3 regions of the Undibacterium sp. SXout7W genome follow, and region 1 is predicted to be linked to each of the others. Evidence: predicted binding sites of a transcription regulator. Region 1 holds the regulator's gene; each other region holds the start of a gene.
What was found. Region 1 encodes LexA, which represses DNA repair genes until DNA is damaged. Its sites were predicted from a motif close to ACTGTATNNNNATACAGT; they were not measured.
Positions count from the first base shown of each region.

Region 2: imuA (translesion DNA synthesis-associated protein ImuA) is a predicted target of LexA. The motif match lies at 2,080-2,097, and genes of this name have one in related genera.
Region 3: recA (recombinase RecA) is a predicted target of LexA. The motif match lies at 6,948-6,965, and genes of this name have one in related genera.

Region 1 is NZ_JBMPPF010000008.1:33,612-44,303, forward strand. It holds gene ACO0LB_RS09395 (LytR/AlgR family response regulator transcription factor) at 1-82, shown strand, start outside; gene ACO0LB_RS09400 (inorganic phosphate transporter) at 213-1,223, opposite strand; gene ACO0LB_RS09405 (DUF47 domain-containing protein) at 1,315-1,941, opposite strand; gene ACO0LB_RS09410 (replicative DNA helicase) at 2,080-3,468, opposite strand; gene rplI (50S ribosomal protein L9) at 3,630-4,082, opposite strand; gene rpsR (30S ribosomal protein S18) at 4,110-4,394, opposite strand; gene priB (primosomal replication protein N) at 4,404-4,703, opposite strand; gene rpsF (30S ribosomal protein S6) at 4,739-5,107, opposite strand; gene lexA (transcriptional repressor LexA) at 5,350-6,003, shown strand; gene lon (endopeptidase La) at 6,143-8,551, opposite strand; gene clpX (ATP-dependent Clp protease ATP-binding subunit ClpX) at 8,781-10,046, opposite strand; gene clpP (ATP-dependent Clp endopeptidase proteolytic subunit ClpP) at 10,229-10,692, opposite strand, start outside.
Region 2 is NZ_JBMPPF010000015.1:29,776-40,467, forward strand. It holds gene fumC (class II fumarate hydratase) at 1-1,359, shown strand, start outside; gene imuA (translesion DNA synthesis-associated protein ImuA) at 2,133-2,879, shown strand; gene ACO0LB_RS14285 (Y-family DNA polymerase) at 2,812-4,281, shown strand; gene ACO0LB_RS14290 (error-prone DNA polymerase) at 4,297-7,440, shown strand; gene ACO0LB_RS14295 (ABC transporter permease) at 7,455-8,675, opposite strand; gene ACO0LB_RS14300 (ABC transporter ATP-binding protein) at 8,675-9,481, opposite strand; gene ACO0LB_RS14305 (efflux RND transporter periplasmic adaptor subunit) at 9,478-10,692, opposite strand, start outside.
Region 3 is NZ_JBMPPF010000001.1:216,535-227,226, reverse strand. It holds gene ACO0LB_RS00995 (pilin) at 96-521, opposite strand; gene ACO0LB_RS00990 (FHA domain-containing protein) at 696-1,301, opposite strand; gene ACO0LB_RS00985 (Stp1/IreP family PP2C-type Ser/Thr phosphatase) at 1,331-2,137, opposite strand; gene sucD (succinate--CoA ligase subunit alpha) at 2,384-3,265, opposite strand; gene sucC (ADP-forming succinate--CoA ligase subunit beta) at 3,284-4,465, opposite strand; gene ACO0LB_RS00970 (DUF2889 domain-containing protein) at 4,509-5,075, opposite strand; gene recX (recombination regulator RecX) at 5,252-5,713, opposite strand; gene recA (recombinase RecA) at 5,814-6,863, opposite strand; gene ACO0LB_RS00955 (potassium transporter Kup) at 7,214-9,091, opposite strand; gene ACO0LB_RS00950 (response regulator) at 9,193-9,873, opposite strand; gene ACO0LB_RS00945 (ATP-binding protein) at 9,876-10,692, opposite strand, start outside.

The sequences.
Region 1 (10,692 bases):
CCGGCATCTGGTACAAGTTAAAGGATTATCTGAAAAACTCGAGGTCAGCCGCAGCTTCGTACATTTATTCAAACAAATGTAATACAAACTCACACCAATACGTCGCTGATAAATTCCATATCATTGATTCAAGCATGATCAAATGTCGTTACCCAATAAATCAAAAAGCCTGCGTTGAAAGCAGGCTTTTTGATTTATTGGGCAACTAGGGTTTATAAGATATGACGACCTATCCACCATGCAATTGCAGCGACGAATGCAGAAGCAGGAATAGTAAATATCCACGCCCAGATGATATTGCTAGCAACACCCCAACGCACTGCAGACATTTTTTGTGCTGAACCAACCCCAACAATTGCACCAGTCACAGTATGTGTCGTGGATACTGGAATACCAAACGCAGTGGCAAAAAACAAGGTTGCAGCCCCACCTGTTTCAGCACAAAATCCGCCAACAGGTTTTAACTTAGTAATTTTTTGTCCCATCGTTTTAACGATTCGCCAACCACCAAACAATGTTCCAAATCCGATTGCAGCGTAACAACTAAGGACAACCCAGATTGGAGGGGCTTTGTCGGCAGCGGATGAATAGCCTGCAGAAATCAACAACATCCAGATAATCCCCATCGTCTTCTGCGCGTCATTACCACCATGACCCAAACTAAACATCGACGCAGATAACAGCTGCAAACGACGAAACCACTTATCAACTTTGCGCGGCGTTGATTTTACAAACAACCAAGACACAATCAACATCATCAATGAACCAAGGACAAATCCAAGCAAAGGAGAGACAACGATAAATACAATGGTTTTAATCAGACCAGCAGCAACCAATGAACTCATCCCCGACTTCGCAACGGCCGCGCCCACCATTCCACCAATCAAGGCATGGGATGATGAGGATGGAATCCCAAAGTACCAAGTGATAAAGTTCCAGAATGTAGCACCAACCAACGCACCAAAAATAACGTAATGATCAACCACAGAAGGATCAATCGTACCTTTCCCTATCGTTGTTGCCACCGTTAAAGGAAAAACCACTACCGCGATTACATTGAAAAAAGCGGCCATAGCCACCGCCTGATGCGGCTTGAGAACGCCCGTAGACACTACCGTTGCAATCGCATTGGCGGCATCGTGAAAACCATTCATAAAATCAAATAGCAATGCCAGCACCACCAAAGATGCAACAACATAAAACCCAATTTGTGATATCTGCATGAAATTTACTCTACTTTACACAACCGCATTTTCTGAGGTCTATTTACGGATGAAAAACCTTAGATCGACAAATTAACGAACGTAGGTAACATCAGGCGTTTTCTACAATAATACCTTCGATGATATTAGCCACATCTTCACAACGATCTGTCACCGTTTCCAAGATTTCATAAATCGCTTTTAACTTAATCAAATTGCGAACATCAGGCTCGTCACGGAATAATTTAGACATTGCGGCGCGCATGACGTGATCGGCATCAGACTCAAGGCGATCAATTTCTTCGCAAATTAATAAAATTTCACGAGAATTATCCATGTTGTGTAAAAGCGCGACAGCAGCTTTGACCTTTTCCGAGCAAGCGAGGCAAAGCTCAGCAAGTCGCTTTGCCTCAGGTGTAATTTCACGGATATCGTATAAGGAAATTGTCTGAGCAGCGTCTTCCAGCAAGTCCAGAATGTCGTCCATACGTGTAATCAGCTGATGGATATCGTCTCTATCCAGCGGAGTGATAAAAGTTTTATGGAGTAACTCAATAGTATTGTGAGTAACTGTATCTGCCTGTTTCTCAATGCCTTCTATCGCATGCACACGACTTTCAAGATCATTGAAATTTGTCATTAAGGCAACCATCTCCTTAGAGCCTTTGACACACAATTCAGCATGCTGGTTAAAAAGTTCAAAAAATTTGCCCTCTGTAGGCATTAAGCGTCCAAACATTTTTTTCTCACTGAAAATAGAAAATTTCTAACATTGCTTCCGAGTCGCGGCGTACAACCGAAGACTCAGATATATATTCATTACATTGACATGAATGCAATGCCGGTTGCGAGTAACTCGACGTCAAGCAAATCAGCATCACTCCCCGTCGCCGTATATCGACAACGAGCCCACATAATTATCAAACTTCGTATACTCGCCATGAAAGGTAAGCCGCACACTTCCGATAGGCCCGTTACGCTGCTTACCAATAATGATTTCCGCTGTACCCTTATCCGGGGAGTCGGGATTGTAAACCTGATCACGATAAATAAACATAATCACGTCAGCATCCTGCTCGATCGCACCGGACTCACGCAAATCTGACATAACCGGACGTTTGTTTGGGCGCTGCTCAAGGGAACGATTTAACTGAGATAAAGCAATCACCGGACAATTCAGTTCTTTTGCAAGACCTTTTAAATTTCGTGAAATTTCTGAAATTTCAGTCGCACGATTTTCACCCGCAGAATTGGCGGACATCAATTGCAAGTAATCGACAATAATTAAACCTAACTTACCGCATTGGCGAGCAAGCCGACGTGAGCGCGCGCGCAATTCAATAGAACTTAACGCTGGTGTCTCGTCGATATATAACTGGGCATCGTTCATTTTTTGAATCGCATGCGTCAAACGAGGCCAATCTTCGTCGTTCAACTTTCCAACGCGCAAACGACTTTGGTCTAAGCGCCCGACAGAACCTAACATACGCATAGCTAACTGCGCGCCACCCATCTCCATAGAAAATACGGCGACTGGCAATCCGCTATCAATCGCAACATTCTCTCCTATATTCAGGGAAAATGCAGTTTTACCCATGGATGGCCGTCCGGCGACGATAATCAGATCACCAGGCTGGAGGCCGGACGTCATTTTATCCAAATCTGCAAAACCAGTGGGAACACCAGTAATGTCGTTTTGATTGTCACGATTGTAGAGTTCATCAATACGCTCAACAACCTGTGTTAACAATGGCTGAATGGATTGAAATCCCTGTGCACCACGCGAACCTTCTTCCGCAATCGCAAATATCTTTGACTCCGCCTCATCAAGCATCTGCTTTACTTCTTTTCCTTGCGGATTAAAAGCATTTCCTGCGATTTCATCGGAAACTGTAATTAATTTACGCAATACTCCCCGATCTCGCACAATCTCGGCATACCGACGAATATTAGCAGCGGAAGGCGTGTTTTGAGCCAATGCGTTCAGATAGGTCAGGCCACCAACATCATCTGCCTTCCCCATTCCACTGAGAGCCTCAAATACGGTAATAACGTCAGCAGGCTTAGATGAGTTAATCAACTTCACCATGCATTGAAAAATGATGCGGTGGTCATAACGATAAAAATCGTCCTCGCTAATAAAGTCAGCGATACGATCCCAGGCAGCATTATCCAGCAATAAACCACCAAGAACAGATTGCTCTGCTTCGATTGAGTGGGGAGGGACGCGAATGGCGTCAAGTTGTGGATCAGAGGCGACTTTCATGGCGCGCATTATACCTGCTAAATGAAATTGTCTGACATTACAGTCGGAACTGAAATTTCTGTATTTATTTCAAACAATACAGAAAATATTATATAAATAATTTATTATTCAAATAAAAAAAGCCGGGAAATCCCGGCTTTTTCTGAATGAAGCAAACTCGCTTAAGCGTGTTCGCCTACAACAGCAACAGTCACATCAACAACAACATCTGTGTGCAAAGCAACAGATACTGTGTGCTCACCAGCGATCTTCAATGGACCTTGTGGCAAACGAACTTGCGCTTTTTCTACTGCAAAACCTTGCTTAGTCAATGCTTCAGCGATATCAGCGTTAGTAACAGAACCAAACAAACGGCCGTCAACACCGGCTTTTTGAGAGATCTGAACAGTAGAACCACCCAATTTTTCGCCTTGCGCTTGAGCCGCTGCCAATTTTGCGGCTGCTGCTTTTTCCAACTCAGCACGTTTCGCTTCAAACTCAGCAACGGCTGCAGTTGTAGCGCGACGAGCCATACGTTGAGGAATCAAAAAGTTACGTGCATAACCATCTTTAACACGAACTACATCACCCAGATTGCCGAGATTAACGACTTTATCCATCAGAATAACTTGCATATTTTTCTCCTAATACCTTGTCGTCAATTACGCTGTGTGCAGATCAGTATATGGCAGCAACGCTAAGTAGCGTGCGCGCTTGATCGCTGTATCAACTTGACGTTGGTACAATGCTTTAGTACCAGTCAGCCGTGCAGGCATAATTTTGCCGTTTTCTTGCACGAAATCTTTCAATGTGTCGATATCTTTGTAATCAACTTTTTCTACATGTGCTGCTGTAAAGCGGCAGAATTTTTTACGCTTGAACAAAGGGTTTTGTTGTTGGCGCTTTTGTTTCAATTTGCTTTTATCAAATTTTTTACCGAATGCCATTTGTGGCTCCTAATCTAGTAAATTTGTCCGTATTTCATTCACGTGGAATACGAGACTTTTGCTGTTGCGATTTTTGCGTACTAAAAAACCTGTGAACACAACTTCGACATCTAAAGGCAACTCGTGGAACTGACCTGAAATTTCACCTGCTGCTTGCGCAGAAATTTCAAATTCAACCAATCGCTTTTTATCAGCCTCCACCTGCTGAGAACTGTGCATCAATATTGCCGACGCTATCGGTATTCCAGCTGGCGTATATCGTATCGCCGATTTCTCTATGACACGAGCTACAACTGTCAGTTGATTCACTATTTTTTATACGACCTTTTTCAAATCAAATGAAATTAAGCAGCTGGCGCTTCGACGCGCTGAGCTTTAGCTGCATCTTCTTTCTGAACCGCTTTCATCATTGGAGATGGTGCTGTTTCAGCTTTTTTCATTTTGACTGTCAGGTGACGCAGAACGGCATCATTAAATTTGAATGCTGTTTCCAGCTCGAGCAATGTTTCTGCATCGCACTCAATATTCAAACAAACATAGTGTGCTTTGGCCAATTTTTGAATCATGTAAGCCAATTGACGACGGCCCCAGTCTTCAACGCGGTGAACCTGACCACCACGTGCAACAACGCTAGCTTTGTAACGTTCGATCATTGCAGGAACTTGCTCGCTTTGATCGGGATGTACAATAAATACGATTTCATAATGACGCATATATTCTCCTTGTGGACAATAAAAATAGCCCGCCTCGGCGTCAAGACGAGTGCAGGAAGAGGAAAGCCGATAATAATAACCTACTTTACAATTTTATTCAAACAATACAGAGACTTAGCTTATTTTCAGTAAAGAAAATAATTTGACTCTGTTTTTTCTTGCATATATGAAGACACTGTATAAAAATACAGACTGTTTTTATATACAGCGCAATTGGCGCAATTATTGCCACAGGTAATCCGATGCTCAAACTGACCGCTCGCCAGGAACAAATACTCAATCTCATTCGAGATGCCATTCAGAATACCGGCTTCCCGCCCACTCGTGCTGAAATCGCCAGCGAACTTGGATTTCGCTCAACGAATGCTGCTGAAGAACATCTTCAGGCACTCGCTCGCAAAGGAGTCATCGAGATAGCGGCAGGCACTTCCCGAGGGATTCGGCTATTGGAATCAGATTTATCCAGCCATCTCCCGGGCGTACCTACCTCCACACCTGCTTTACAAGCACATTTGAATCTACCGTTAGTTGGAAGAGTTGCGGCTGGATCACCCATCTTAGCCAGTGAACACGTCGAGGCAAATTACCAGGTTGATCCTGCACTTTTTTCAGCAAAACCGGATTTCCTGCTAAAAGTACGCGGGATGTCCATGCGAGATGCCGGAATTCTCGATGGAGATTTGCTCGCAGTCAAGAAGACAGATATGGCCAGAAACGGACAAATTGTGGTAGCCCGTCTTGGTGATGATGTAACAGTAAAGCGTTATAAAAAAAATGGTAACAATATAGAACTCATACCCGAGAATCCCGAATATTCAGTCATCAAAGTAAAGGAAGAAGACGAAGAATTCTCTCTTGAAGGGCTGGCAGTAGGGCTCATGAGAAGCTGGGTTTGATTGTAGATTTATAGGTAATATAAGTACCGCAGCATTTCACCATCTAATCGCTATCAGACACTTTCAGCAACAAATATGAAAAATGCCCGATCAAATATTGATCGGGCATTTTTATTTACGAACCAGCTAGGAACAGTGATCAGTGCTTCACAACTACGGGGTCAGACTGAACTTCTGCCGCCGGAGCTGAAACTGCAGCAACCACCTCATCAGTTAAAGGAATAGGCTGACTTTCCAACGCAATTTCAAGAACCTTATCAATCCAACGAACAGGAATGATTTCCAGCTTATTTTTTACGTTATCCGGAATTTCAGTAAGGTCTTTTGCATTTTCTTCGGGTATTAATACCGTCTTAATACCACCACGATGAGCTGCAAGCAATTTCTCTTTTAAACCACCAATCGGCAAAACTTCACCACGAAGAGTAATTTCACCAGTCATTGCGACATCAGCTCTGACAGGGATTCCAGTAAAAACAGAAACCAATGCAGTAGTCATTGCAATACCCGCAGAAGGACCATCTTTTGGAGTCGCTCCTTCTGGTACATGAATGTGAATGTCACTCTTTTCAAAAACATCAGGTTTGATACCCAAACGCTTAGCTCTGCTACGCACCACCGTACGGGCAGCCTCAATTGATTCCTTCATCACATCACCCAGCGTTCCGGTGCGAATAACTCCGCCCTTCCCTGGCATGGAAACAGCCTCAATCGTCAACAGATCTCCACCCACTTCAGTCCAAGCCAAGCCAACCACCTGACCTATCTGATTTTCCTTGACTGCCACACCAAAGTCATAGCGACGAACCCCGAGATACTTATCAAGATTTTTGGAATTAACCGTGGCCTTTTTCTCGTTCTTTTTAAGAAGCAACATTTTGACCACCTTACGGCAAATTTTTGAAATCTCCCGCTCAAGTGATCTCACACCTGCTTCACGCGTGTAATAACGAATAATGTCGCGGATTGCACTTTCCGCCACGGTGATTTCACCGTCTTTTAAGCCATTATTCTTGATCTGTTTTGGCAACAGATACCTCTGCGCAATGCTTGTTTTTTCATCCTCGGTATAGCCGGAAAGACGTATCACCTCCATACGATCCAACAAAGCAGCTGGAATATTGTACGAGTTGGACGTTGCCACAAACATCACATCGGACAAGTCAAAATCAACTTCAATGTAATGGTCGGAAAATGTGTGATTTTGCTCTGGATCCAATACTTCCAGCAAAGCGGACGACGGATCACCACGGAAATCAGCACCCATTTTATCGACTTCATCCAAGAGGAAAAGGGGATTACGGACACCAACTTTCGCCAGACTTTGCAAAATTTTTCCTGGCATAGAGCCAATATAAGTTCTGCGATGACCGCGAATTTCAGCTTCGTCACGCACACCTCCCAGTGCCATTCTGACGAATTTACGATTCGTCGCACGCGCAATCGATTGACCCAGAGATGTTTTACCAACACCAGGAGGACCTACCAGACAAAGTATAGGTGCTTTCAGCTTATCAACACGTTGTTGAACTGCAAGATACTCAAGAATGCGCTCTTTAACCTTATCCAAGCCAAAGTGCTCATCTTCAAGCACCTTTTCAGCATTGGTTAAATCGTTATTAACTTTAGATTTTTTCTTCCAAGGCAACCCAACAATTGTATCTATATAGTTACGAACAACCGTTGCTTCTGCCGACATCGGCGACATCATTTTGAGTTTCTTTAACTCATTTTGAGCCTTGTCTTTTGCCTCTTTAGGCATTTTGGCAGCGATAATTTTCTTTTCGAGCTCATCGATATCCGCCCCCTCTTCGCCTTCACCCAACTCTTTCTGAATAGCCTTCACCTGCTCATTCAGGTAATACTCGCGCTGCGATTTTTCCATCTGACGCTTGACACGGCCGCGTATCCGCTTCTCGACCTGCAAAATATCAAGCTCACCCTCCAACTGCCCAAGCAAATGCTCCAAGCGCTTCGTCACACTGAATATCTCAAGGATGACCTGTTTCTGCTCAAGCTTTAAAGGCAAATGCGCTGCAATCGTGTCAGCCAGTCGACCTGCATCATCGATACCAGAAAGAGATGCCAGAATTTCAGGAGGAATCTTCTTATTCAGTTTTACATATTGATCAAATTGTTGAACAATCGCTCTGCGCATTGCCTCAACCTCTGAATCATCTCCACCATCAGTCGCAACAGGCGTTACTTCTGCCGTGAAATGGGATTCAGAATCCGTAATTTTTTGGATTCTTGCTCGTTGAGAACCCTCCACCAATACTTTTACGGTTCCGTCTGGCAATTTCAACATCTGCAGAATATTGGCGACACAACCAATTTCGTATATATCATCTGCAGAAGGCTCATCTTTGGCTGCAGCCTTTTGCGCTGCAAGCATTATGCTTTTTCCTTGATCCATCGCAGCCTCCAAAGCCTTAATTGACTTTGGGCGACCAACAAATAAAGGAATTACCATATGAGGGAAAACCACCACATCGCGCAAAGGCAATAATGGCAGTTGAACTTGTTCGGTAATGAGAGTAGTCGTCATGGCGCACCTTTCATAAATACTGATTAATAATGTTGGCGCACTAGGCCAAAACACAAGCCCACCATCAGAAAAAAACAAAAAAGCTACACAGAGAGCTTCTCCGAGTAGCTTGGCGAATGAAGCCTGAATGTTTTCTCAGTTCATTCTACTTCGAATAAAAATAAAGTGTTGAATAGCCCAATAAAAAAAGGGAGCTATTTCTCCCTTTTTTTATATTAAAACCAGAAAATCAAGCACCAGATACTTTAGGTTGCTCGTGATAAATCAGTAATGGCTTCGCAGCATTAGTAATCGTATTTTCATCAATAACAACTTTGGCAACATTCTGATGACTTGGTAAGTCGTACATAATGTCCAGCAAAGCATGCTCCAGAATTGAACGTAATCCACGCGCACCGGTTTTACGTGCAATAGCCTTTTTTGCAATAGACTGAAGTGCGGCCGGACGAATTTCAAGTTCAGTGCCTTCCATTTCCAGTAATTTTGCATACTGCTTGATCAAGGCATTTTTTGGCTCAACCAAAATTTGAATCAACGCTGCCTCATCGAGCTCATTGAGAGTTGCGATGACAGGCAAACGCCCTACCAATTCCGGAATCAGGCCAAATTTAATCAAATCTTGAGGCTCAGCATCCTGCATCACCTCACTGGCACTTTTTTCAGTCTGACTCTTAACGCTAGCGGAAAAACCAATACCGCTCTTCTCAGAACGATCTGAAATGATTTTTGACAAGCCATCAAATGCACCACCACAAATAAACATAATATTTGTCGTATCGATCTGAATGAAATCCTGATTAGGATGTTTGCGCCCGCCTTGCGGAGGCACAGACGCCATTGTTCCCTCGATCAATTTCAACAAAGCCTGCTGAACACCTTCTCCCGATACATCGCGGGTGATGGAAGGATTATCCGATTTGCGGGAGATTTTATCGATCTCATCAATGTAGACAATTCCTTTTTGAGCACGCTCCACTTCATAATTGCAATTTTGCAATAATTTCTGGATAATATTTTCAACGTCCTCACCAACATAGCCAGCTTCGGTCAGGGTCGTTGCATCAGCAATGACAAATGGCACATTCAACATACGAGCCAATGTCTGCGCAAGCAAAGTTTTACCTGAACCAGTTGGCCCTACAAGCAAAATATTACTCTTAGACAACTCCACATCATCTTTTTTACCAAGATGCTTTAACCGTTTATAGTGGTTGTAAACAGCGACAGCAAGGATCCGCTTTGCCGTCTTTTGACCAATAACATATTGATCCAGCAATTCAGTAATCTCTTGCGGCGTTGGCAATTCGGTCTTTGCACTTGCAATATTGTCGATTTCAGATACTTCATCACGAATGATGTCGTTACACAAATCAATACATTCGTCACAAATAAAAACGGAAGGCCCTGCAATCAGTTTTTTAACCTCATGTTGACTCTTGCCGCAGAACGAACAATAGAGCAGCTTCTCGCCACTGGAGGATTTTTTATCGGGCATGATACGAATATAAAATAAACAAAATTAATCTAAATCGAAACGAAAAACATATTACCTGTAAAAACCGATTTCGTCATCGCGCCTTCTCTGAACCGTACAATAAAACTTTTACCGCCATTATAAAGCAGAATAAAAAAACGCCCGGACCTTCGAGGAGCGGGCGTTCGGAATATATAAAATAATCAAGTACGATGAGTCAGCACTTTATCGATCAGGCCATACTCAGCGGCAGCGTCTGCAGACATAAAATTATCCCTGTCAGTATCTTTTGCGATCTGCTCCAAGCTACGCCCTGTATTTTCAGCCAGGATACCATTCAGACGTTCGCGCAAATAGAGAATTTCACGAGCCTGAATTTCGATATCAGATGCCTGACCTTGCGCACCGCCTAACGGCTGATGAATCATAATACGCGAGTTAGGCAAAGAAAAACGTTTGCCTTTAGCACCTGCTGAGAGCAGAAATGCCCCCATCGATGCAGCCAAGCCAGTGCAAAGAGTGGAAACATCAGGCTTAATAAAGCGCATCGTATCGTAAATCGCCATACCAGCAGATACCGATCCACCAGGAGAGTTGATATACAGAGAAATATCCTTATCAGGATTTTCACTCTCTAGAAATAACAACTGAGCAACGACAAGGTTAG
Region 2 (10,692 bases), on a different contig from region 1:
CGCTACTGGGGAGCACAGACAGAAAGATCTATTCACCACTTCCCTATAGGTATTGCACGTTTCCGTTGGCAACGACCAGTGATAAGCGGATTGGGCGTACTTAAACGAGCCGCAGCTGAAGCGAATGCACAATTAGGTGAATTGCCAGAACAAATTGCTGGATGGATCATCCAAGCCGCAGATGAAGTAATTAATGGATCACTTGATGGGCATTTTCCCTTAGTCGTATTTCAAACTGGCTCCGGAACGCAATCCAATATGAATGCGAATGAAGTCATTTCTAATCGGGCCATAGAAATTGCGGGTGGTGTACTAGGTTCCAAAACTCCCGTTCATCCTAACGATCATGTGAACCGTGGTCAATCTTCCAACGACACTTTTCCGACTGCAATGCATATTGCCATAGTGAGTGAATTGTTTAACCGCTTATTTCCTGCTGTTACACAATTACGCAATACCCTTGATGGTAAAGCGATTCAATATGCGGAGATAGTGAAGACTGGTCGTACGCACTTACAGGACGCAACGCCCATTACGCTCGGACAAGAAATCGGCGCATGGGTAGCACAAATCGATTTTGGCCTGGCAGCAGTGCATGCAGCGCTACCGGGTCTATACGATCTGGCAATTGGCGGCACGGCAGTTGGTACGGGCTTAAATGCACATCCACAATTTGGCGATCTGGCTGCCAGCCGAATCGCTGAATTGACGGGGCAACCGTTTCGTTCTGCGGTGAATAAATTTTTTGCATTATCCTCCCATGATGCTTTAGTACAAGTGTCAGCGGCACTCAGAACATTAGCAGGTGGTCTGATGAAAATGGCGAATGACATACGATGGCTGGCGAGCGGCCCACGTTGTGGCATTGGTGAACTGCATATTCCAGAAAATGAGCCAGGATCATCTATCATGCCAGGCAAAATTAATCCTACTCAATGCGAGGCGCTGACAATGGTATGCGTACAGGTCTTCGGCAACGACGCCTCCGTTGCATTTGCTGGCTCACAAGGGAATTTTCAGCTGAATGTCTATAAGCCGGTGATGGTGCATAACGTGTTAGAAAGCATAGAGCTACTCTCCGATTCCTGTGCAGCGTTTGACCGATTTTGTGCGGTTGGAATCGAGCCTGAATTAGCGCGTATTAGTGCAAATATTGAATGCAATCTAATGCTGGTGACTGCGCTGAATAGTCATATCGGCTATGAGAAAGCCGCTGCCATAGCAAAAAAAGCTCAACATGAAGGTAGCAGCCTGCGGATTGCCGCTTTGGCACTTGGATATGTTAACGAGGCTCAATTCGACGCATGGGTACAACCGCTGGAGATGACCAGCAATCAGAAGAAAGTATCTGACATGTAAACGACAGGAACTGTTGTCCACTTTTTATATCGAGTGGAGACTCTTTTAAAGTGCTTGATGTAGCTAAAAAACGCTCTACCGAGCCTGTAAAAAATCTGTGTAAGTTCTCGCGGATCTATTGATGAGCGTTAATGTGCTCACCAAATTCCATAGCAAAGCGGTTGAGTGCCTGTCGCCAAATCTTTGGCAAGCACCTGGAACTGACTTCTTTTTATTGCGTTTGTTGTCATTTTGGTAGTTCCTCACGATAGGAGGTTCATTGGCCAAAATTAATTACACACTTTTATTTACAGGCGCTGAATCCGCTCTTTGATTTTTCTCATTGAACTAACGCGGAGTATTTGGAAATTCCCATCAAATATGCCATCGCGAGACGTTTGCCTAGTTTGTACCAAACATTTTCGTAATATTTGCTTGCGTTTTCATGAATTCGCGTCCCTTCGATTTTCGTATATTCGTTTCCATTATTTTAAGGCTGAATTCAGAGCTTTTACGTAACAGTACATGCTATTCAATTTAGTCCTAGCCAACTTAGTCAGTTACGTTATCGCTTGCTGAAGCGTTCTACGCCAGCCAACTAAACCGCCATGACGGTAAAATTTACATCCTTTGCCACATTAAGGCCAATGCATTCATTTTTAAAAATACTATTAGAAATAATTTGATTCCAAAAAATCTGGTAGCGAGAAATAAAGACGATATTTAATTTTTTAAGAAAATACTGTATATTTAATCAGTATAATTTAAAAAACTAACTTATCAGCGACAAATTCATGCTCTCCCAGTCTCACACTTACTTCAATCTGCCTCATGTGCTGGGTCAAATGCCGCACGCGATTTGGCGTGCCAGCGAAATGGCGGTCCATAAGACATCCACATTATCATCTGGTTTTACCAAGCTTGATGCTGAGTTGCCGAATGGTGGTTGGCCGCGTTCTGCTTTAATCGAATTGCTGGTACAGCAGGCTGGCGTAGGCGAGATGCAGTTCCTGAAACCTATACTGGCAGCAATCGCAAAGACTCACCGTATAGCTCTTATCCAGCCACCGCATATACCGAATGGTCTGACTTGCCAAGACTGGAATTGGCCTGCAGAAAGGCTCATTTGGATAAAAACAACCGTGACGGCAGACGCTCTTTGGTCAGCAGAACAAATTCTTAAAAATGGGAGTTGTGGTGCGGTACTTCTCTGGCAATCAAATATCCGCTCTGAGGCCTTGCGCAGACTGAATCTGGCAGCACAAACAACAGATACTTATTTTTTTCTTTTTCGGCCCATCTCGGCGCATAGAGATGCCTCACCAGCGCCGCTACGTTTATCGCTTCGACCGGCACGGGCAGGGATTCATATAGAAATCATCAAACGACAGGGATCGCATTCTGACACCGTACATCTAATCCATTTGCCTGACATGCCTGTCAGCCGTCATATCAACACAACGGAACACCATCATGCGCATGTGGATCTGCCTGCACCTGCGATCTTTGCCGCTGGAAGCCATCAGACCCTCCTGGTCTGAGCCTGGCCCTTATGTCCTGATTGAGCAAGATCATGTTTTGACAGCGACGCGGAAAGCGATAGCTGCTGGCGTGCGTCCCGCTATGCGTCGAAACGGTGTGGCGACCATTGCTCCTGAAGTGATTATGCTGGATCGTGATTTGCAAAAAGAAAGCATTGCGCTCAATGTCATCACAATGACTTTGCTACGGTTCACACCAGAGGTGACTCATACAGATGATTTTTGTGTATTGATGGATGTCACTGCCAGTCTGGCTCTGTTTGGTGGCCCTGGCGCTATTTGTCGACAAATACACGCATGTATTCGTACACTGGGCTTTACCGTCACCATGGGCGCAGCACCCACTGCTATGGCAGCATGGCTGCTTTCAAGAGCACCAGACAACAATCCAGCTATTCGTGCAAGACGTGCCATCCAGGCTGGCACCATGGAACGGTACCTGAATTGTCTGCCTGTTCTGCTGTTACCGTCTGCTAATGCCTATGCTGAATGGCTTCAAGGGATAGGCTGTAACACCATAGGACAGTTGCGTCAACTGCCCCGGGCAGGATTACAGCGTCGTACCAATAAGCGATTGCTGGAAGCGATAGATAAAGCGTATGGTCTGGCACCTGAACTCTTTGAATGGATTAAAGCACCGCTAACATTCTCCGCGCGACTGGAAACCCATGATCGTATTGAGCATACGGAAGCGCTGTTGTTTGGCTCTCACCGCCTGCTATTGCAGTTGCTAGGTTGGTTGGTTTCCCTACAAAAGGCGGTTTCCTGCTTTGTACTTTTTCTGGAACACGAAAGAGGTCGTGCTGCTATTGCACCAACACGAATAGAAATCGCATTGGCAGAACCCGCATGGCATGAAGACCATCTGATTCACCTCTTAAAAGAACGGTTAGGGAGGATAGAACTGACTGCTCCGGTCATCGCACTGCGTCTTGAAGTCATACAGTTAGCCGATATGCTGCCTCCCACTCATGCACTGTTTCCTGAGCCAGGTGGTTCCCCAGAGGATCATAATCGCCTGCTCGAGTTATTAGTGGCACGACTGGGTAAAGATAACGTCCTGACACTGTCCCCTCTGGCAGATCATCGGCCTGAACGTGCCAATTGCTGGGTATCCGTGGCGACCCAATGTCCCAGGCAGAATGTTTACCATGGCGACTTTGAGCGTCCGTTCTGGTTGTTGGAAAAACCGATACCACTTTTAGTGAGGGATAACCGGCCATTCTATGGCTCTGCACTCAAGATGATCAAAGGCCCTGAGCGTATTGAAAGTGGTTGGTATGACGATGCTATGGTCGCTCGTGACTACTATATTGCACAGGGAAACGATGCGACATGCTACTGGGTCTATCTGGAGAGGACATCCGATCCTTGCTGGTTCCTGCATGGATTATTTGCCTGATTTGTGTTCATCACCATGCTAAAACCTTCTTTATTACCAGCCTACGCTGAACTTCAAACCCTGACGCATTACAGTTTTCTGCATGGCGCCTCCTCACCGGAAGACTTGATTCAGCGTGCCGCCAAGCTCGATTATCATGCCATTGCGATTACCGATGAATGTAGTGTCTCTGGCATCGTCAAAGCACACGTGGAAGCAAAAAAACATGATATTCATCTGATTATCGGTAGCCAGATACGCATTACACCAGAGCATCACGCATCACCTTTTCTATTGATCGTATTGGCGATGAATAAAAATGGTTATGGAAACCTATGCGAACTGATCACCGTCGGACGCACCAGAGCAGAAAAAGGCAGCTATCTCATCAAGCCTGAAGACATTGCTCACCCAACAGGTGATTTGTCACACCTAAAAGGGATGCCAGACTGCCAGCTCATACTGGCACCTGCCTATGGCATTGATGCAGAAACGCTTGCCTTGCAAGCCGCCTGGCTGGTGCACACCTGTCCAGGGCGCGCACGTATTGGCTTAAGTCTGCATCACCGATCCAAGGATGAACGTCACAAACAAGTGATCGACGATGTCGCTCAGCAATATGGTTTGCCAGTCGTTGCCACAGGGGATGTATGCATGCACGTGCGGTCGTACAAGCCCGTACAAGACACCATGACCGCCATCCGTCATGGGCTCACTATTTCTGAATGTGGATACAAACTAGCACCGAATGCCGAGCAACATTTACGCTCACGTTTCCGGATAGGAAATCTGTATAGCAGGGAATCTCTGGACGAAACACTCAGAGTTGCCGGACTGTGTACGTTTTCATTAGATGAGCTGAAGTACGAGTATCCGGAAGAATTTGTTCCTGCGGGTGAAACAGTGACCAGCTATCTCCGGAGAGAAAGCTATGTGGGTGCCAATTGGCGTTTTCCTGCGGGTATTCCTGGCAACGTGCAATCTCAACTTGAATATGAATTAAAACTCATTGAAGAGCTCAAGTACGAACCTTATTTTTTAACAGTGTATGACATCGTACGGTTTGCAAGAAGCCAACACATCCTTTGTCAAGGGCGCGGGAGCGCAGCCAATTCGACCGTTTGCTATTGCTTAGGCATTACCGAAGTCGATCCAGCTCGGGGAACCATGTTATTTGAACGTTTTATCTCAAAGGAAAGAAACGAGCCACCAGATATTGACGTAGATTTTGAGCATCAGCGTCGCGAAGAAGTGATTCAGTATATCTACAATAAATACGGCCGCCTGAGAGCTGCCTTAACGGCAGTGATCATTTCTTATCGCCCAAAGAGCGTTTTGCGTGATGTTGGTAAGGCTCTGGGTATAGATCTCGCGATCGTAGAAAAAGTGGCGAAAGCCCGCAATGGCTGGGGAGGCAGTGCTGACCTTGTGCAACGCTTGCAGGACTGTGGTTTTGACCCTGACTCGGCAATCGCACAAAAGTGGGCAGACATCGCCGATAAAATGATGAAATTCCCCCGGCACATGTCACAACATCCGGGTGGATTTGTGATCTCCCATGAGAAATTATCACGCCTTGTTCCGATAGAAAACGCTGCAATGGAAGATCGTAGTATCGTGCAGTGGGATAAGGATGATCTGGATGCTGTTGGATTACTCAAGATTGATATTCTCGCTCTGGGGATGCTCAGTTGCATACGGCGTACTCTCGATCTGGTTTCTGAACAGAGAGGTGAACGTTTCGAGTTATCCGATATTCCGGCAGAAGACCAGGCAACGTATGACATGATTTGTGCTGCCGATACCATTGGCGTTTTTCAGATAGAGTCGCGCGCACAGATGTCCATGCTGCCTCGCCTGCGACCGAGAACTTATTATGATCTGGTCATCGAAGTGGCCATTATCAGACCGGGCCCGATACAAGGCGGTATGATTCAGCCCTACCTGAGACGCCGATTAGGCATGGAGCCAGTCACGTATCCAAGTAAAGACATGGAAGCGGTCTTGTCCAGAACATTGGGAGTGCCGATTTTCCAGGAACAGGTGATGCAGATCGCCATGGTAGCAGCGGGTTTCAGCGCAGGGGAAGCTGATGCGCTACGAAGAGCCATGGCGGCATGGAAACGGAAAGGCAATCTTGAGCAGTTTGAACGTCAGCTCACCGAAGGCATGGCCGAACGTGGCTATGCACCAGAGTTTGCTGTCAGTATTATTGGGCAGATTCGAGGCTTTGCTGAATACGGATTTCCTGAAAGCCATGCAGCCAGCTTTGCATTGCTTGCCTATGCCAGTTCTTGGCTCAAGTGCCATGAGCCAGCGGCATTTCTTTGCGCCCTGTTAAATAGCTTCCCCATGGGATTTTATTCGAGATCAACTTTAGTACAAGACGGACAGCGACATGGTTTGACCGTGAGACCCGTTGATGTATGCATTAGTACCTGGGATACCAGCCTGGAATTCATGACCAATCAACAGCACGCAGTTCGGCTTGGACTCAATAATATCAACGGACTTCAGCAAGAAACTGCCTGGCGCATCGAAGAGGCCAGAGCCATTCAACGATTCACGAATGTCAGTGATCTGACAGACAGGGCGAAACTCAATAGCAATGATATTCAGGCGTTGGCTAAAGCGAATGCTCTGGAATCACTGGCAGGTCATCGCCGCCAAGCCTTATGGCAGTCGGTTGTGAGTATTCCAGACAAAGGATTGTTGAGAGATGCTCGTGTCCATGAAGACGAACTCACACTGTCGGCACCAATGGAAGGAGAAACGATGGTCGCTGATTATCAAAGTCTGGGCCTGACATTGGGGCGACATCCATTAGCGTTACTTCGGGAGCAGCTACGGAGCATGAAATTCTTGAGTTCTAACGTTTTGTCGAGCAGTAGAGACGGTATGTTTGCAAGAGGGTGTGGAATAGTGACTGTACGCCAGCGGCCCCAGACAGCAAAAGGCGTAGTATTTTTAACGATCGAGGATGAGGCAGGAACAGTCAACGTGATTTGCTGGCCAGATATAGTGGAACAGTTCCGTCGCGAGATTTATGGTGCTTCACTGATCGGCGTATACGGACGCTGGCAGAGCCAGAATAATGTGAAGCATCTGATAGCGATGCGACTCGTAGACCTGACCCATCTGTTGGGGGAGCTTGCGACCAGAAGCAGGGATTTTTGTTAAGAAGAGAGTTCAAGTCATTCGTGACGCAAAGCAACAATCGGATCCATTCGTGCGGCTCTGCGTGCTGGGAAAAATCCAAAGATGACTCCGATAAAGGCCGAGAACATAAGTGACAGCAGATTGATCGTGGTGTCGAAGATATAGGGTACGCTCATCACGCCAGACAGAATATAGGATGCAGCGGTAGCAATCAATATACCGATTACACCACCAAGTGCAGACAGTACTACGGCTTCAATCAGGAATTGCAACAATACCTCGTTTTCTAATGCACCGACTGCAAGGCGAAGACCAATTTCGCGTGTACGCTCAGTAACACTGACAAGCATGATATTCATAATACCGATACCACCGACCAAGAGACTCACCGCCGCGACTGCCCCAAGCAAGCTCGTCAGTACGCCCATGGTACTTGAGAGGGTTTCTGCTAATTGCTGGGTATCAAAGATATTGAAGTTATCATCATCGCCCTCAGCCAGTTTTCGCCGTTCGCGCATCAATTGCCGCAAGCTGGCTTTGAGTGGTGTGCTGTCAGCACCATCTTGCATTGAGATCGATAGCATATCGACACGGCGACTGCCGGTAACGCGACGCTGCAGTGTGTGCAATGGTAACAGTACTGTGTCATCCTGGTCTCCCATGCCACTTTGCCCTTTGGCGGCGAGAATACCAATCACGGTGCATGAGAATTGTTTCACTCTCAATAATTCTCCCAGACCGGTGCGTCCCGGGGTTCCGCTATAAATTTCACGCCGGACTGTCTCACCAATAATGCAAACGGCTGCACCGGCCCGCTGCTCATCCGCCTCGAAAATGCGTCCGCTGGCCAGTTTCCAGTTGCCGGTATTAAACCATTCGTTGCTGCTGCCGGTAACGCTGGTGACCCAGTTGCGACCATTAGCGACAACAGTGACGCTGGCGCGACCTTGGGGAGCCACCGCAGCAATTCCACCGATCTGTGATTGAATGGCGACCGCATCCGCCTCAGTAAAGTGAGGAACTCCTGCCCCTCCACCCCCACCGCCGGCAGGGCCGCGCTGCCCTGGGTTGATTATCAGCAGATTGGTACCCAGGCTGGTAATCTGCATCTCGATTGCCTGGGTCGCACCTTTACCCAATGTCACCATCGTGATGACTGCACCAACGCCGATGACGATACCCAGGATCGTCAGAAAGGAACGCAACATGTTGCGTTGGACTGATCGTAACGCCAGCATGAAAACGGAGAAAAGCATCAAGTACTCTTGGCAGTCGCCAATAATTCTGGCATCGATGTGATGGAATGAGGATTCATTTCGTCATTAGCAATGCATCCATCGACGAAGATTATTTTGCGTCGTGCATAGGCAGCCATGTCTGGTTCGTGTGTCACCATCAGGATAGTGATTCCGTGATCCCGGTTAAGTGCCAGCAATAAGCCCATGATTTCGTGGCTGCGCTGAGTGTCAAGATTACCTGTTGGTTCATCTGCCAGCACCACATCTGGTTCAGTCACAATGGCTCGCGCAATAGCCACGCGCTGTTGCTGACCACCTGAAAGTTCTGCCGGAGTATGTTGTTCCCAACCACCTAGTCCGACTGATTGTAAGGCTTTGGCTGCAGCAGCACGACGCGCGGCGGCGTTATCGCCACGATAGAGTAGTGGTAATTCCACATTTTCTTGTGCTGAGGTGCGTGCCAACAGATTGAAGCCCTGAAAAACAAAGCCGAGAAAACGCCGCCGCAATCGCGCCCGTTGATCGCGGGACAGTGCTTCAACATGTATACCCTTAAATAAGTACTGCCCGCTACTTGGGGTATCGAGACAACCCAAAATATTCATGGCAGTTGATTTTCCCGATCCGCTCGGACCACTGATAGCGACAAACTCACCTGCATGTATAACGAGGTCGATGCCTTTGAGCGCCATCAGTTCAGCCTCGCCGCTGCCATAACGCTTTGTAACACCTAAGAGAGTGATCAACGGAGCACCCGTTTCCCGCCGCTCGTCAATGGAGCCTGTCGGTGATTGAACTGATGTAGTTTTATCGACCTTATTCATTTTGACTCCGGCATCTTTTGATCCGTGATGACCAGCATACCAACCTGAAGATCACCGCCAATAATCTCTGTCATACGACCATCACTGATACCGGGTGTCACTGCCACGGCGACCGCGACATCATCACGCAATACCCATACCTGCCTGGCGGCGGAAGTACTTGCACCAGATGCTGCAGATTTTCGATTGCTATTCCCAGGAATACGCGGGATCAGGCTAGATGCGATTCCTTTTTTTGCTGAAGCCTCCGCCACAACAGTTGGTTTGAAGCGCAAAGAGGTATTGGGAACCATCAGTACGTTTTTTCGTTCTGTGGCGATAATAGAAGCTGTCGCAGTCATTCCCGGACGCAGACTCAGGTCTGAATTATCTACATCAAGGTAGGTCAGGTATGTCACCACGGCATCGGTAATTGTCGAACCAAACCCGACTCTGGTGATACGTGCCGGGAAATTGCGACTTAGATAAGCACTCACGGTGAAGGTGGCTTCTTGTCCGACTTTCACTGCACTGACATCGGCTTCGTCTACATAAATCCATAACCGTAACTTGGTCAAATCTTCGGCAACAGTGAACAATGTGACTGCCTGAAACGAAGCCGCTACTGCATTACCAGGATCGACGGTGCGGGTGAGCACCACACCATCCGCAGGTGCGCGGATTGATGCTTTGGAAAGGTTAATCTGGTCGGTGGATAATGCAGCTTGTGCATCTTTTACACCGGCACGAGCGCTGGCATCGTCTGCGTCGGCACGTGTTAATGTCGCGTGAGCGGAATCCAGTTCTGCCTTAGAGGGAACCTTACCAGCGGATAGCCTCGCTACCTCGTCCAGACGATTCATGCTTGCTGTTGCTTCCTTGATTGTGGCAGATGTTTGCGCAACCTTTGATTTCGCTGCCGCCAGCGTAGCGCTTGAGCGCAAAATTTGATCACGTAATTTTGCAGTGTCTAACTCGACCAGCACGTCTCCCTTCCGGATCTTATCATTAACGTCTACATTGACTTTCAGTACGGTTCCAGAGAGCTCACTACCAATATTAATTGATCGCGTTGGTTGCAGCGTGCCATTCGCTGTGACAGTTAGTCTGAGATCGCCGCGTGTGGTCGCCTGCGTGTGGTAACTTGGCGTTGCGTTTTGTATTTGCAGCACTTGCCACCACCATATACCGCTAGCACTCATTAAAATCAAAATCATACCAATCCATAACGC
Region 3 (10,692 bases), on a different contig from region 1:
ATTTAAAAAATATTTCCAAGTATACCTAATTAAACATAAGCAAAATACAATAAAAAAACCCGCCCAAAGGCGGGTTTTTAATAACATCAACCAAATTAACGGCACTCAGCTGGAACAAATTTTGCCTGTGCAGCACTGGAAGTACAGGTCCAACTTATAACGCCACTGCCTGCAGAAGGCTTCAACGTTAAAACAGCAGATTGAGCTTTCGCTGTACCAGTTCCAGTTAAAACACCACTTCCAGTACATGTAACGGAAGCAGTGTTTGTTGTTGCAGTAGTGATATCAGTAATCCCTTTACAAGCTGTTGCTGAATCAATCACGCCGCCATTTGAGGCAATATTCTCAGAAATAGTTGGTTTAAAACCAGTCATCAAACCCAAAACTTCAGTAACACGACCACGCGTTGTGTAGTCTTGATAAGCCGGCAAAGCCACTGCAGCCAGAATACCGATAATGGCAACAACGATCATCAATTCGATCAGTGTAAAACCTTTTTGTACTTGTTTCATAACTTTCATATTACCTCCGGATTAGGAACAAAAAAATGACCACAACTTCATTTAGCAAACGTCGTGCCAATAAACTTAAAGACGTGCGCCTGACGTAAACAATCAATATCAGTGACAAATATTATATTTCAGCCATTTTTCGTCAGATAAACTGACAATTTTTGACACTTACGTAACATGATGTTAAGTGCAGACAAATTTCATCTGCGTACCAGCCAACTCGACAACATCTCCCGAACGCAATGTTTGTTGCTGCCCCTGGATATCCACACCATTGACTTGAGTGGCAATTTTGCCTTCTACATGGCGTATTGCGTAATCATTACCTTGTCTTGTGATCGCAATAACCTGAACGCCTGGGCTACCGATTGTTGTCACTGGCTTTGTCAACGACAATTCTTTACCTGCATTGCTACCATTTAATACTTTCACTTTTGCCAATCTTACTACCTGTGGAGACTCTTTCGCGCCAGAAGAAGCAGAAGGTGCGGACGGATTTTTTTTATCTTCCTGAAATCTGAGTTTGTACTTGCCAATATCAATAATATCGTCCTGCTGTAAAAGATGTTTTTTTACAGGCTGGCTATTAACCATCGTTCCGTTAGTACTTCCCAGATCAAGTACAAAGCATCCATTTGGCGTGGTATCAATCGCGGCATGTTGTCCGCTGACAGTCAGATGATCAATGATCAAATCATTGCTTGGTCTGCGTCCAATCGTAATGCGCTGCTTCGTGATTGCATATTCCTGTTGAACCAAGCCATTAAATGTGACGATAATTTTCGCCATAAATCTCTCATTCACTTAAATTAATCGTATTACCGAAAAAATATTTTTTGCAACAGGGAGGAGCCTTGCAAGGTTTCAGCCTTAAAGAGCACAACGGAAGAATTATCCATTCCGCCGTTTCTGTTTGCGCTATCAATCAGAGATTGACAACATTCGCTTAAATTTGTTGCTTGCAACCTGAGTATGGACTGAATTTCATCATGGCTTAGCATATCGGTCAATCCATCCGAACAGATCATATACAAATCTGACTCCCGCATGGGATGGATACTGACATCAACATCAACGGTAGCTTGCGTGCCCACTGCACGAGTAATCAGGTTACGAATATTAGAGAATCTTGCATCTGCCTCACTGATATGACCAGCATTGATCTGCTCCTGCAATACAGAGTGATCCTGAGTCATTCGTTCCAATACACCGCTTCGATAACGATACACTCGAGAGTCACCAACATGTGCAACAATCAATTTATCGTGCAGGCAACACGCGAGTGCAATAGTCGTTCCCATGCCGACACACGCGGCATTATTTTGCGCCGCCAACATCACTTGACGGTTCGCCAGTGCGATAGCATCAATCACCCAATGCGCAAAATGCGCAGGACGTAATCCCCATACTGGGAACCAAATTCCATCGAGCTTATTACAAAGAAAATCAGCCACAATTTGCGCTGTCATCGCGCTTGCAACTTCTCCTGCATTGTAGCCCCCCATACCATCAGCCAGAATCACACAGCCGTAGTCAGAGCAAACAACAATTGCATCTTCGTTATGCTCTCTGACCAATCCCGTATCAGATAAGGCTGCAAACTCTATAAAACGCTGATAGACCATGGATTAAATTATTTCAATCTTATGCATCCGATTATGTCGAACAAGGGTCAAAAAAATGTCAATTTACAAAATCTCTTAAAAGCGATCACGATAACGTAAAGTTCATCATTTGATTTATACCGCAGATAGCTATGAAGAAGCTTAACATTAAGAAAACCAGTTTGCACTTGATATCCCTACTGGGCAAAATAACCGAAAAAAAAGCCGCGAAAACGCGGCTTTTTCAGCAATATACATCTGTAAATATTACAGCATCGCTTTTAACAAACGCGCCATTTCAGATGGATTCTTAGTTGCTTTGATACCGCATTCTTCCATGATGTCCAATTTCGCTTGCGCAGTATCAGCACCACCGGAGATCAATGCGCCAGCATGACCCATACGTTTGCCTGGAGGTGCAGTCACACCAGCGATGAAGCCAACAACCGGCTTCTTCATGTTGTCACGTACCCAGTAGGAAGCATTCGCTTCATCTGGACCGCCGATTTCACCGATCATGATGACAGCATCTGTATCTGGATCATCATTGAACATCTTCATGACGTCGATATGTTTCAAGCCGTTGATTGGATCGCCACCGATACCAACTGCAGAAGATTGACCTAAGCCAAGCGCTGTCAATTGACCAACCGCTTCATAAGTCAATGTACCAGAGCGGGAAACCACGCCGATACGACCTTTACGGTGGATGTGACCTGGCATAATACCGATCTTAATTTCGTCTGGTGTGATCAGACCTGGGCAGTTAGGGCCGAGCAATTTTGTCTTGCTACCAGCTTTAGCCATGCGGTCTTTCAACATCATCATGTCACGGACAGGGATACCTTCAGTGATACAGATTGCCAGATCGAGGTCCGCTTCAACTGCTTCCCAGATCGCTGCTGCTGCACCTGCTGGTGGAACATAAATAACAGATACTGTTGCACCAGTTGCTGCTTTTGCTTCAGTAACGTTCGCGTAGATTGGAATACCTTCGAAGTCTTCGCCAGCTTTCTTAGGATTGACGCCTGCAACGAAACAGTTTTGACCGTTTGCGTAATCACGGCACATACGGGTATGAAACTGGCCTGTTTTGCCAGTAATACCTTGGGTAATGACTTTAGTGTCTTTATTAATCAGGATGGACATAGTGATTCCTTGCGATAATTAAGCTTGAGCAGCAGCGGCAACAACCTTCTGCGCTGCTTCTTCCATCGTGTCAGCTGCGATGATAGGCAGACCGGATTCAGCAAGCATTTTCTTGCCGATATCTTCGTTTGTGCCTTTCATACGTACAACCAAAGGTACTTGCAATGACACTGCTTTAGACGCAGTAATCACGCCTTCTGCAATCACGTCACAACGCATAATGCCACCGAAAATATTCACCAGGATGGCTTTCAAGCCTGGGTTTTTCAACATGATCTTGAATGCTTCAGTCACTTTTTCTGCTGTTGCACCACCACCTACGTCGAGGAAGTTGGCAGGCTCGCCACCGAACAGTTTGATGGTATCCATGGTTGCCATGGCCAGACCAGCACCGTTGACCAAGCAACCGATATTGCCGTCGAGGGAGATGTAAGCCAAGTCAAATTTGGAGGCTTCGATTTCTGCCGGATCTTCTTCATCCAGATCGCGGTAAGCAACGATTTCTGGTTGACGGAACAAAGAGTTTGCATCGAAATTGAATTTCGCATCCAAAGCGATCACTTTGCCAGAACCAGTCAAGATCAAAGGATTGATTTCGGCTAAAGAGCAATCTGTTTCCATGAATGCTTTGTACAAGCCTTTTAACTGAACGCGTGCGTCTTCGATAGAGCCTTCTGGCACACCGATTTTGCGGGAAATATCGTCCGCTTCTGCATCTTGCAAACCAGCAGTCGGATCAATCGCGATGGAATGAATCAGCTCTGGATGGGATTCAGCCACTTCTTCAATATCCATGCCGCCTTCAGAAGACGCCATCAATACCACGCGTTGGCTAATACGGTCAGTCACCATACTCACGTACAGTTCTTTCTTGATGTCCGCACCTTCTTCGATCAACAGGCGACGTACTTTTTGGCCTTCAGGGCCAGTTTGATGCGTCACCAGTTGCATCCCCATGATCGCATCTGCGTATTCACGCACTTGCTCGATGGACTTAGCAACTTTAACGCCGCCGCCTTTACCACGGCCACCAGCGTGAATCTGCGCTTTTACGACCCAAACTGGTCCGCCCAGAGTTTCAGCCGCTTTGACTGCTTCTTCAACGGACATGCATGGGATACCGCGCGGTACGGTCACTCCGTATTTACGGAGGATTTCTTTACCCTGATACTCATGGATTTTCATACGACTTCCCTTCAGACACTGAGGTATAAATAATTAAATAAACAAACTAGCTGGGTGATTATGCATCAGGCATTTTTTTTGCCCAACGCGGGTAATATTGCACAACCGCTGGCCCATCGAGACGAAGTGCATGGCAACGATCAAGCTGAAACGGTTGTTTGGTTTCTTTGGAATCACTCGCGCCGTCGCGCGTGTCGATCACGTCCCCTGCAAAGGCTTGCATTGCAGCGGTAGGAAGAATTTGTGCCAACTCTGTCAAATGTGTACACCCATGAATACCTGCCATACGCTCCTTAAGCTTTTGGCGAAACTGTTGCATTAAGTTGAGACCAATGAGTTTTCGGTATTCGGGAGAGATCGTTTCGCAGTAACCTGGATAAGGAACCGCATCAGAAACGGCGTTAACATCAACAATATTCAGTTGCAAATCAATAGTAATGCGCAGGGTAAGGTTGTGCAAAGCCTCGCCATTCTGGCGAATGCCTGAAGCCAAATGTATGTCACGAGGCTTGTGATCAGTAATGCGTGCATCAAGATCCCACAATCCATCATCGCGCGAATATGCATCGATGCAGATTGCGCGTGTGTGTCTCAATGTGCGCTTTGTCGGTGAAGATAATGGCATCATGCCTGCTGGCGACTATAGATATAAGTAGCCACAATTGCGTGTCGTTACCGCAGTTTCTACGATAACAGCCGCTCCTGCGGCGCTGCAAAAAACCTCAGGATTTTAGCACAGCTAATTCAGGAACTCACTTACCACGCTTATTTTTTACGCTACGTAAGTCTATATAAGCCGATTTATGACAACGCCTCATCCTCAAGACGCCCTGCACGCAAGGCTTCTTGTATGGCTCGACCTGAAAATCCGCGTTGTTGTAAAAATCTGGATTGCTTTAATTTCTCAGTCTGATCTATCGGGGCAACTGGAAATTTTTTATGCAATACATCAATTGCCCTACTCGCCTCTGTTCCAATTAAGACCTGCCTGACCCGGTTGACATCTTCCTCATGGAGTTGATGACTTTGCAGCTCTGCCAAAATACGATGGTTACCAAATCTGGATGAGCGCCTATGAACCAGAGAATCAGAAAATCGCTCAGAGGAAAGAAATTGTGATTGTTCCAGCCAATTCAGTATTGAATCAATATCATCAGTTTCTTCAACATAAGATAATAGTTTGCGCCTTAACTCAAGACGACTGTGCTCACGCATAGACAAATATCTGAGCGCTCTGGCTTTCAAACTGATTTTTGGTTTCATGGAGAAAATTAAAAACCGGCATTATTTAATGAAAAATAATGCCGGTTAATATTTATTTGATACTTATTTAATAATTAATGCTACATCCCAAAAACATTGATCAGGCAACACTGCCTTCTATATTGATTGGTGGCAGAATCGGTACACCAAGATGGGCACGTACTTTATTTTCAATTTCATATGCCAATTCAGGATGCTCTTTCAGGTAATTACGCGCGTTGTCTTTACCTTGGCCAATGCGCTCCCCATTGTAGCTATACCAAGCTCCCGCTTTTTCCACAATTTTTGCATCCGCACCTAAATCGAGAATTTCACCTTCACGCGATGTACCTTCGCCATACATGATATCGAAATGCGCTTCTTTGAAAGGAGGTGCAACTTTATTTTTAACCACTTTCACTTTTGTTTCGTTACCAACAACCTCGTCACCTGCCTTGATTGACCCTGTACGGCGAATATCCAAACGAACAGACGCATAGAACTTCAGTGCATTACCACCTGTGGTTGTTTCAGGGCTACCAAACATAACACCGATCTTCATTCGGATTTGATTAATAAAAATCACGAGCGTATTTGTACGCTTGATACTGCCAGTCAATTTACGCAATGCCTGAGACATCAGACGTGCTTGCAAACCCGGCAAGGAATCTCCCATGTCGCCTTCAATTTCGGCACGTGGTGTTAATGCTGCTACCGAGTCAATGACAACAAGATCCACACTGCCGGAACGTACCAAAGCATCAGTAATTTCTAATGCCTGCTCGCCAGTGTCTGGCTGAGAAATCAAAAGATCATTTAAATTGACACCCAGTTTTTGCGCATATCCGACATCCAGGGCATGTTCAGCATCAATAAAGGCGCAAGTGCCACCCAATTTTTGCATTTCAGCAATAGCTTGTAGCGTGAGAGTTGTTTTTCCCGAAGATTCTGGTCCGTAAATTTCGACAACACGTCCTCGTGGCAAACCACCAACGCCCAAAGCGATATCCAAACCTAATGAACCAGTAGAAACAACTTGTATTTCTTCCACTACTGCACCATCGGCCATACGCATCACTGAACCTTTACCGAACTGCTTTTCGATTTGTGCTAGTGCTGCAGCCAGTGCTTTGCTCTTTTCAGAGTTGTTATCCGGTTTCTTATCGTCCATAAATTCTTTCGTTTGATGAGCCGCGTAATAGAGAGATACAGAGAGATTCGAGATAAATACAAGATCGTTTCTGCGTTTTTCAGTACTGTATAAAAAAACAGTACTTTATGCAAGCGACATTTTAAAAATCTCTGCTATCAAGAATCGGTGCATGCATTCAAAACTGAATATTGAGAAGAAAGTGTAATTTTTATGCGGTCTTCGAAGCAAAAATCATTTACAACCAAACTCGTGTTATTTGTCAGCTTACTTCACACACAAACATTAATGCCGCCGATAACTAGTGTCATCTGGCGGCATCTGCTCTCAAAACCACGCTGGCGTTGATTTGAGACGGGGCAACTGCAGTATCAGATTTGGACTCTGGTACCTAATTCAATGACGCAGTTATTTGGCAAACGGAAAAAATCCACCACACTGCCAGAATTGCGCGACATGATGGCGAACAATATTTCTCGCCAGTGAGCCATGCCCGTACCCTTGGTTGGCACGACGATTTCGCGACTCAAAAAGTAGGAGCTTTCGAACAAATTCAACGCCAGCCCGTGCGCCTGGCACAATTCAAGTGCCTTAGGTATGTCAGGCGTGTTTTTAAAACCGTAATTGATTTTAACGCTCCAGAAACTTGGTGCCAATGGCTCAACCTGAACCCGTTCCTCAAAAGGAATCCACGGCACATCATGAAATACCACCGTCAAAATCAGATTTCGTTCATGCAATACCTGATTGTGCTTGAGGTTATGAATTAATGCCTGCGGGACAGTTTCAGGATTCGCTACTGCATAGACTGCTGTGCGTGAAGAGCGTGGAATACTATCGCCAGACAAAGCGGTAATGAAGGGCAACAATTCTGGATCATTATGCCGAATACTGTCGATCAGCAATTCGCGGCCGCGACGCCAGGTTGCCATGACAAGGAAAATCGCTCCTCCCATTGCCAGCGGAAACCAGCCGCCCTGAAAAAATTTCAGAGAACACGATAACACCAGCAAAATATCGAGTGTCAAAAATACTGCTGTCGAACTGATTGCGATTGGCAAGGGTAATTTCCAACCGTGGTGAATCACAAAGAAAGTCAGCATCGTAGTGATTAACATGGTGACGGTCACAGCAATACCATATGCAGCAGCCATTGCCGATGAGTTGCCGAATCCCAGCACCGCCAACAGCACGCCAGCCAGCAAGACCCAGTTAACGCCCGGCATATAGATTTGGCCGATTTCCTTGGCAGAGGTGAAGTTGACTTGCATGCGAGGCAGCAAACCCAGTTGCATCGCCTGCTTCGTCATGGAATATGCGCCAGAAATCACTGCCTGCGATGCGATCACTGTCGCCACGGTTGCCAGCATCACGGCTGGTATCAGTAAACCAGAAGGGAAAAGGCGGAAAAATGGATTTTCAATCGCTGCCGGATCGCGCATTAATAAAGCACCCTGCCCCATGTAATTGATCGCCAGCGAAGGTAATACCAAACCAGCCCAGGCCAGTTGAATCGGACGCTTTCCAAAATGTCCCATATCCGCGTACAAGGCTTCGGCACCAGTGAATGCCAACACAATTGCACCGACAACAACAAAAATATGCCATCCTTGCGATGTCAAAAACCGGATGGCATATAAAGGATTGAGCGCAGCCAGTATGGCAGGTTGCTGAATAATTTCGACAATACCCGTTGCTGCCAGCACACCAAACCAGACAACAATCACAGGACCAAACAATTTACCAACGACAGCCGTACCGTAGCGCTGCACACCAAACAAGCCAATCAGAATAGCAATAGAAATCGGCAAAACGTAGGGTTTAAAGCTGGTTGAAGCGACTTCCATACCTTCGACAGCACTGAGAACAGAAATTGCCGGAGTAATAATGCTATCGCCATAAAATAAGGCAGCACCAAACACACCGGTCAACAATAGCACCACGCGTTGCTGGCCAGTTCCACCTGCGGCCTTTGCTGCGAGCGCTGTCAGTGCCATGATGCCGCCTTCACCACGATTATCTGCCCGTAGTATCAGCAAAACATATTTGAGACTGACAACCATCATCAGGCCCCAGAAAATGACCGACACGGCACCAATCAGATGCACCGAATCCAGAGGTACCCCCGTAGCGGGACTAAATACTTCTTTCATGGTGTACAAGGGACTTGTACCGATATCACCATACACCACTCCCAAAGCGCCCAGAGTGAGTGCTGCAATACTTTCGCGACCAGAATGTTTACTCATAACTATCCTGAAAAATTGATCAGATTGCCACTATCTGCGCATCGGTATTAGGAAAGCATAAGGAAAATCTGAAATGCTCACTCCACCGAAAACCGTTGCGACTACACCACAGCCAGACGATAACCCACGCCTGTATCAGTAAGCAGGTAGCGAGGTTCCGCTGGGTTGATTTCGATCTTGGCTCTTAATTGCGCCATATACAGACGCAAATAATGCGTGTGATCGACATATTCATCCCCCCATACGTCAAGCAGTAATTGCCGGTGCGTAACGACCTTGCCACTACTGCGGACCAGGCGCGCAAGCAGATTGAATTCTGTTTTTGTCAAATGCAAAATTGCCTGTCTGAGAATCACCTGGCGCGTATTCAGATCTATCTGCAAATCATCGAGTTTGTACTCAGTCACCGCTGCAGATAGTGCAGTGCCACGGTGCCGCAGTGCGACGCGTATACGCGCCAGTAATTCACCAATACTGAAAGGCTTGGTCAGATAATCATCAGCACCGACATCCAGCAACTGAATTTTTTGTGCTTCCTGATGCCTGGCCGAGATGACCAGAATAGGAAAACTATGCCGCTGACGAACTTCCCGCACCAAATCTGCACCATCACCATCAGGTAACCCGAGATCGAGCAGCAACACATCTGGCACAGCGTTATTCAACATGGCAGTTGCTTCACTCAAAGACACCGCCGTTTGAACATCGAAGCCTTCGACAGACAAGGATGCCCGCATCAAAGCACGGATTTCTTTATCATCCTCGACAATCAGCACACGCATGCTCACAGCCTATCCTCCGCTGCGACTGGCTGAGCAGCATCCACTGGCAAACTAACAATAAAACTACTCCCCCCCCCGCTACGGCGCCGCAAGACCAAATCGCCCTGATGGGCTTGCGCAATCGCTCTACACACCGCCAAGCCCAATCCAGAGCCACGTTGGGTGGCCCGATCCGCATGGTCTCCACGAGCATAGGGTTCAAAAATATGCTGTTGCTCCTGTTCAGAAATTCCAGCTCCCCGGTCTTTTACAGCAATCAGCATCCATTCTTGTCCAGAATCATCTTTCGACAAACCAACCGTCAGATAAACACTTTGCTCTGTATATTTCAATGCATTGTCGAGTAAGTTTGTAATTAATTGCGCAATCAACACGGGATCAAGTTTAAGCAAGGGCAAACCATCCTGTAAACGGCATACTATGCGTCGCTCAGGGTCATGCTGACGTAAACGTGCCAGAACAGTGCCGATAATTTCTTCCATTGATTCCCAGTCACGTCGCAATGTTTGTGATGAATTCGACAAACTAACCAGTTGCAAGGTATTTTCAGTCAGTGTCGATAAGTGCGCCGCTTCGCTGGCAATACTTGCTAACAGACGTTCTTGCTCATCCGCATGTAATTTATCGTGTTGCAATTGCAAAGCGGATGCGGCTCCGACAATCACCGCAAGTGGCGTGCGCAGATCATGAGAAATTGCTGCCAGAAAAATACCCTGCAATTGCTGCCGCTGGGCTTCACCACGTGCAATCAGCATCGCAGACCGGAGCTGCAAACGCGATAATGCTTGCCCCAGGATAGAACACAAAGCCGATGCGTGC